DNA from 3 places in the Kitasatospora sp. NBC_01560 genome. Region 3 is predicted to be linked to each of the others. Evidence: predicted binding sites of a transcription regulator. Region 3 holds the regulator's gene; each other region holds the start of a gene.
The links. The regulator HrcA, encoded in region 3, represses chaperone genes, less so after heat shock. The targets are predictions, from matches to a motif close to TTNGCACTCNGNNNNNCNGAGTGCNAA.

Region 1: OH807_RS24055 (FmdB family zinc ribbon protein) is a predicted target of HrcA. The motif match lies at 1,189-1,215, and genes of this name have one in related genera.
Region 2: groL (chaperonin GroEL) is a predicted target of HrcA. The motif match lies at 873-899, and genes of this name have one in related genera.

Annotation. Positions count from the first base shown of each region.
Region 1 covers NZ_CP109364.1:5,493,511-5,495,776, forward strand. Annotated here, with positions in the region: gene mscL (large conductance mechanosensitive channel protein MscL) at 1-204, opposite strand, end outside; gene OH807_RS24055 (FmdB family zinc ribbon protein) at 866-1,177, opposite strand; gene OH807_RS24060 (MFS transporter) at 1,347-2,266, opposite strand, start outside.
Region 2 covers NZ_CP109364.1:4,390,143-4,392,408, reverse strand. Annotated here, with positions in the region: gene OH807_RS19145 (cold-shock protein) at 539-742, shown strand; gene groL (chaperonin GroEL) at 1,056-2,266, shown strand, end outside.
Region 3 covers NZ_CP109364.1:3,354,158-3,356,423, forward strand. Annotated here, with positions in the region: gene dnaJ (molecular chaperone DnaJ) at 1-771, opposite strand, end outside; gene hrcA (heat-inducible transcriptional repressor HrcA) at 848-1,882, opposite strand; gene htpX (zinc metalloprotease HtpX) at 2,144-2,266, shown strand, end outside.

The DNA of each region.
Region 1 (2,266 bases), 2.1 Mb from region 3:
CTCACCGGTCGCGCTCAGCTCGCAGGGGCCCTTGAGGCAGGACGTGTAGGACTCCAGGTCCTTCGGCCCGAAGGCACCGACCAGCGGATTGATCACGCCCTTGACGAAGGCGTTGACGATGTTGGTGAAGGCCGCGCCGATGACGACGGCAACGGCGAGGTCGACGACATTTCCCCGCAACAGGAATTCTTTGAAGCCCTTCATGCCGCGTGAACGACGAAGTCGTTTTCCGGTCACGGGTGATCTTCGCCGGTGTCCGATTGACAACCCGTTCGGTGGACGGGGCCGGCTCCAGGCGGGGGCAGCCAGGCCCGGGCGGGCCCGAGGGCCAGGGCCGCGGCCAGCGCGAGCAGCAGCACGACCGGGACCGCGGGCCGGTGCCGGAGGGCCTGCCGGAGCCGGTGGCCGCGCCCGCCGCCGCGCCGGATCGGCGGGAACGGCGGGACTTCGCGCCGCGGCGGGACGGCCGGCGCGGGCAGCGGGAACGGGCGGGGGAGGCTCGTGGTCGTCGTCATGGGCACCACCGGTGGTCGTCCGGTGCCGGCCCCGGGCGGGCCGGCATCTCGTGACGCACACTCTGCGGCGCCGGCGGCCCCGGTGGAATCCGCTGTCCCCAGCCTGTGGACAACCCGGGCCTGTGGACAAACGCCGTCACCCGCAGGGGTGGGCCCGGTGTCCCCGGAACGACGCCCGGCCCCCTAAGCCCGGCCCCCGCCTCCCGGCCCCCGCCTCCCGCCTCCGGCTCCCGGCCCCCGCCCTGCCCGACAGGCCGCCCCGGCGCCCGGGCACGCCGAAAGGCCCGTCGGCCCCGCCGAAGCGGGCCAACGGGCCTTTCGAAAGCCTGGAAGGCCTGAGGTGTCCGGGGTCAGCCGGCCGGCTTCGCCGCCGCCGCCGGAGCGGGGCTCGACGCCGGGGCGGAGCCGCCCGAGGACGAGGCCGGAGCGGTCGTCGAGGACGAGGACGTGGTCGACGAACCCGAGCCCACCGTGCTGCTGGAGGACGAGCGACTGTCGGTCCGGTAGAAGCCGGAACCCTTGAAGACCACACCCACGGCCGAGAAGACCTTGCGGAGCCGTCCCTGGCAGTCGGGGCACGTGGTCAGCGCCTCGTCGGTGAACTTCTGCACCGCCTCCAGGCCGTTGCCGCACTCGGTGCACTGGTACTGGTACGTGGGCACTTGTCTTCCTCCTGGCACTCTCGCCTGATGAGTGCTAACGATGGTCAATGATGCGGCATTCCGCTGCATCAGTCCAGCGACTCGAATGTGAGATGAGCCGGGGCCGCAGCGGGGCAGGCCGGAGCGGGGCCCGGGGCGGCCGTGCGCCGACCGCCCGGGAGGGCCCGGCTCAGCCCTTGGCCGCGCCGACCAGCTGCCGTGCCGCAGGCCGCTCGCCGCCGGTGGCCACCGTGCTCGCCGCGCCGGGCGCGACCAGCAGGTGCCGCAGCGCGACCAGCGCGACCAGGCCCACCCCGGCGCCGGCCACCGGCACCAGGAACCCGGCCGACGGGCCGTGGCCGTCGATCAGCTGCCCGGCCACCGTGGAGCCGGTCGCCAGGCCCAGGCCGATGGCGCCGGTCAGCCAGGTGAAGGCCTCGGTCTTGGCGCCGTCCGCGACCAGCGTCTCGACCAGGGTGTACCCGGTGATCAGGGTCGGCGCGATGGCCAGGCCGCAGACCAGGGCGGCGACGGAGAGCGCGACCAGGTTGGGCATCGCCCAGAGCGTCGAGCAGCCCAGCACCAGCAGCGCGTAGCAGCCGAGCAGCCGCTGCCGGGGGGCCCGGCGCCAGGCGACCATGCCGTAGAGCACGCCGGCCAGCATCGAGCCGCCCGCGAAGATCCCGTACACCGTGCCGTTGGCACCCGGCTGGCCGACCGACTCGGTGAACGCCGTCACCGAGACCTGCATCGCACCGAAGACGGTGCCGACGCCGAGGAACGCGCCGGCCAGCAGCCGGACGCCGGGCGAGGCCAGCGCGGAGACCCGGCGGACGCCGGGCTCGTGCGGGTGCCGGGCGGGGGCGGTGCGCCGCTGGGCGGCGAAGGCCAGGCCGCCCAGGACGGTCAGCGCGGCCTCGGCGATCAGCCCGGTCGCGGGGTTGACCGAGGTGGCGATGGCACCGGCCAGCACCGGGCCGATCACGAAGGTGAACTCGTCGGTCACCGACTCGAAGGCGAAGGCGGTGTTCAGCTTGGCGGCGGGCGCGTTCTCGGCGGACAGCTTGGCCACCCAGCGGGAGCGCACCATCGCGCCGATCTGCGGCACGC
Region 2 (2,266 bases), 1.0 Mb from region 3:
GCACGGAAATTCGATTTCCGTGCCCGCGGGCGGCCGCTCGCATTCCGGCGGGAATATTCACCGGTCCGGGCGGAGTAGAGTGGGGTCCGGCCGGGAATAGGCTCCCCCCTTCTCTCGCCCCGGCACTCGGATCCTTCTGCGCCCCGTACGGCCGGTGTCTGTCCGGCCGATGAGACCGGCGCCCGGTCCGCCGACGTGAAACATGTCAGGCAGATGTCAGAATTCTCGCGGGGATTTGGGTAATTCGTCCGCTATGTCCGGCGGGAATTGCGGAGTTCCTCACCATTTCACCCGTGCTGTCCCTCGGTGCCCCGGGGGAATTCCCGGTGGAGGACCCTGTTGCAGAGGGCGTCGGTCCGGATACATTCAGCCGCGGTCGACGCAATCGCCCCCTCATCGGACGACTCCGGTGCTCTCGGCGGGGATTGTGGCGTGCACGGCTGCGCCCAGGGGGGGTTCCCCGGGCCGGCCTCAACCAGACCCGGGCCCGCGACCTGCGGGCGCGTGAAGGGCCAGCACAGCACTAGGGGAGTTCGGAATGGCTCAGGGCACCGTCAAGTGGTTCAACGCGGAGAAGGGCTACGGCTTCATCGCGGTCGACGGTGGTGCGGACGTCTTCGTCCACTACAGCGCGATCCAGATGGACGGCTACCGCACCCTTGAGGAGGGCCAGCGGGTCGAGTTCGAGATCTCTCAGGGGCAGAAGGGCCCGCAGGCGGACATGGTCCGCGCGGCGGTCTGACCTTTCCGGCACCCAGGAGTTCGGCTCGGCCCATCGGCTGGTGCACCTCTTGCTTGGCGAGGGGCCCGTGCGACACGCGTCGTGCGGGCCCCTCGTCGTGTCCGCGGCGGCTCGCGGGTCGCCCCTCGGGCTTGCACTCGCCCACCGAGAGTGCTAATCATTGGCGTTAGCACTCACAGCGTGAGAGTGACAGCGGACCGGGTCGGTGAGGCCCCCGGGAGCGGTAGGGGAAAGGACCCCCGCACACCAGGGCCGTCCGTCGCGGGCACCCCTTGGTCCGAGCAGTCGACCGTGTCCCGGAGGACCACTTCTGATGGCCAAGATCATCGCCTTTGATGAGGAAGCTCGCCGCGGCCTTGAGCGTGGCATGAACCAGCTCGCCGACGCGGTGAAGGTCACGCTCGGCCCCAAGGGCCGCAACGTCGTGCTGGAGAAGAAGTGGGGCGCCCCCACGATCACCAACGACGGTGTCTCCATCGCCAAGGAGATCGAGCTCGAGGACCCGTACGAGAAGATCGGTGCGGAGCTCGTCAAGGAGGTCGCCAAGAAGACGGACGACGTCGCGGGTGACGGCACCACCACCGCCACCGTGCTCGCCCAGGCTCTCGTCCGCGAGGGTCTGCGCAACGTCGCCGCCGGCGCCAACCCGATGGCCCTGAAGCGCGGTATCGAGAAGGCCGTCAAGGCCGTCTCGGACGAGCTGCTGGCCCAGGCCAAGGACGTGGAGACCAAGGAGCAGATCGCCTCCACCGCCTCCATCTCGGCCGCCGACACCCAGATCGGCGAGCTCATCGCCGAGGCCATGGACAAGGTCGGCAAGGAAGGCGTCATCACCGTCGAGGAGAGCAACACCTTCGGTCTGGAGCTTGAGCTCACCGAGGGCATGCGCTTCGACAAGGGCTACATCTCCGCCTACTTCGCCACCGACCTGGAGCGGATGGAGGCGACGTTCGAGGACCCGTACATCCTCATCGCCAACTCCAAGATCGGCTCGGTCAAGGACCTGCTCCCGCTGCTGGAGAAGGTCATGCAGAGCGGCAAGCCGCTCGTCATCATCGCCGAGGACGTCGAGGGCGAGGCCCTGTCGACCCTGGTCGTGAACAAGATCCGCGGCACCTTCAAGTCCGTCGCCGTCAAGGCCCCGGGCTTCGGCGACCGCCGCAAGGCCATGCTCGGCGACATCGCCATCCTCACCGGTGGCACCGTGATCTCCGAGGAGGTCGGCCTCAAGCTGGAGAACGCCGGCATCGACCTGCTGGGCACCGCCCGCAAGGTGGTCATCACCAAGGACGAGACCACCATCGTCGACGGTGGCGGCGACAGCGACCAGGTCGCCGGCCGGGTCAACCAGATCCGTGCCGAGATCGAGAACAGCGACTCGGACTACGACCGCGAGAAGCTCCAGGAGCGCCTCGCCAAGCTGGCCGGCGGCGTGGCCGTCATCAAGGCCGGCGCGGCCACCGAGGTGGAGCTCAAGGAGCGCAAGCACCGCATCGAGGACGCCGTCCGCAACGCCAAGGCCGC
Region 3 (2,266 bases):
GTGGTTGCTCTCGGCGATCTCGACGTAGAGGTCGCCGGCCGGGCCGCCGCCGGGGCCGACCTCGCCCTCGCCGGCCAGCTGGATCCGGGTGCCGTTGTCGACACCGGCCGGGATCTTGACGGTCAGGGTGCGGCGGGCGCGGACGCGGCCGTCGCCGGCGCACTCCGGGCACGGGGTCGGCACGACGGTGCCGAAGCCCTGGCACTGCGGGCAGGGGCGGGAGGTCATGACCTGGCCCAGGAAGGACCGGGTGACCTGGGAGACCTCGCCCTTGCCGCGGCACATGTCACAGGTCTGCGCGGAGGTGCCGGGCGCGGCGCCCTCGCCGCTGCAGGTGGTACAGGTGACGGCGGTGTCGACCTGGAGTTCCTTGGTGGTGCCGAAGGCGGCCTCCTCCAGGGTGATCTCCAGCCGGATCATGGCGTCCTGGCCGCGCCTGGTCCGGGAGCGCGGTCCGCGCTGGCCGGCGGCGGCGCCGAAGAAGGCGTCCATGATGTCGGAGAAGCCGAATCCGGCCGCGCCCGCGCCGAAGCCGCCCGCGCCGCCGCCGCCCGGCGACAGCGGGTCGCCGCCCAGGTCGTAGACCTGGCGCTTCTGCGGATCGGAGAGCACCTCGTAGGCGGCGTTGATCTCCTTGAACCGCTCCTGCGTCTTCGGGTCCGGGTTGACGTCCGGGTGCAGTTCGCGTGCCAGGCGCCGGAACGCCTTCTTGATCTCGTCCTGCCCCGCATCCCGTCGGACGCCGAGTACCGCGTAGTAGTCCGTGGCCACCAAATGCTCCGCTTGTTCCGCCTGTTGAAGTGCTTGCGACTGGAAACCACCATCAGGGTGCTGATGGTGGCCGTTGCTACGACTCGGCCAGGATCTGACCCACGTACCGTGCCACCGCCCGCACCGCCCCCATTGTGCCCGGATAGTCCATCCGGGTCGGACCGATCACTCCCAGTTTGGCCACGCTCTCGTCGCCCGAACCGTAACCGACCGAGACGATCGAGGTGGAATTCAGCCCCTCGTACGCGTTCTCCCGGCCGATCCGGACCGTCATCCCGGCGTCCGCCGTCTCACCCAGGAGGCGGAGCAGGACGACCTGCTCCTCCAGTGCCTCCAGCACCGGCTGGATGGTGAGCGGGAAGTCGTGCCCGAAGCGGGTCAGGTTGGCCGTGCCGGCCAGCATGATCCGCTCCTCGTTCTGCTCGGCGAGCGCCTCGAAGAGCGTCGCCAGCACCACCGTGACGGCCGGCCGGTCGACCGCCTCGAACTGGGCCGGGAGGTCGTCCAGCAGCTCGGGCACCTCCGGGAGGCGCTGCCCGACGGCTCTGGTGTTGATCTTGGCACGAAGGTCGGCCAGAACGGTCTCGCCGACCGCGCCGGGGCAGTCCACGAGCCGCTGCTCGACCCGGCCGGTGTTGGTGATCAGGACCAGCATCACCTTGGCCGGGGCCAGCGCCACCAGTTCGATGTGGCGCACGGTGGACCGGGAGAGCGAGGGGTACTGGACCACCGCGACCTGCCGGGTCAGCTGCGCGAGCAGCCGGACCGTCCGGGCCACCACGTCGTCCAGGTCGACCGCGCCGTCGAGGAAGTGCCGGATCGCCCGCCGCTCGGGCGCGCTCATCGGCTTGACCTCGGCGAGCCGGTCGACGAACAGGCGGTACCCCTTGTCGGTGGGGATCCGCCCGGCGCTGGTGTGCGGCTGGTGGATGTAGCCGTCCTCCTCCAGCGCCGCCATGTCGTTGCGGACGGTGGCCGGCGACACGCCGAGGCTGTGCCGCTCCACCAGGGCCTTGGAACCGACCGGCTCCTCGGTCCCCACGTAGTCCTGGACGATGGCACGAAGCACCGCGAGCTTGCGGTCGTCGAGCTGGCGGACCTCACCGGCCATGGGGCACGCACCTCCGTCTTCGCACGTTGTCCGTTGTGACATGTGTTCGGGTGACTGCTTGCGGGCCGCGCCGGGCGGACCCCGGCTCTGGCACTCTGAACACACGAGTGCCAGGACCGTACCTGCCAGTGTAAGGCCCGGGCCCAACGGCAGGAACGGCCCGGCCGGGGTGATCCTGCCCGCAGTTCCCGGCGCGCGGGTGATGCCGCCCGCCCGTCCGGGTGGCAGCATCGGAAGCGGACGGCGATCGGAGGAGCAACGATGTCGAGCTCGGGCCAGCACACCCGCTTCGCACCGGACCGCGGCCTGACCGGCCGGATGGTCGGGACCATGTTCGTGATCGGTCTGCTGTACGTCGGCTTCACCGGGCTGCTGATCGTGCTG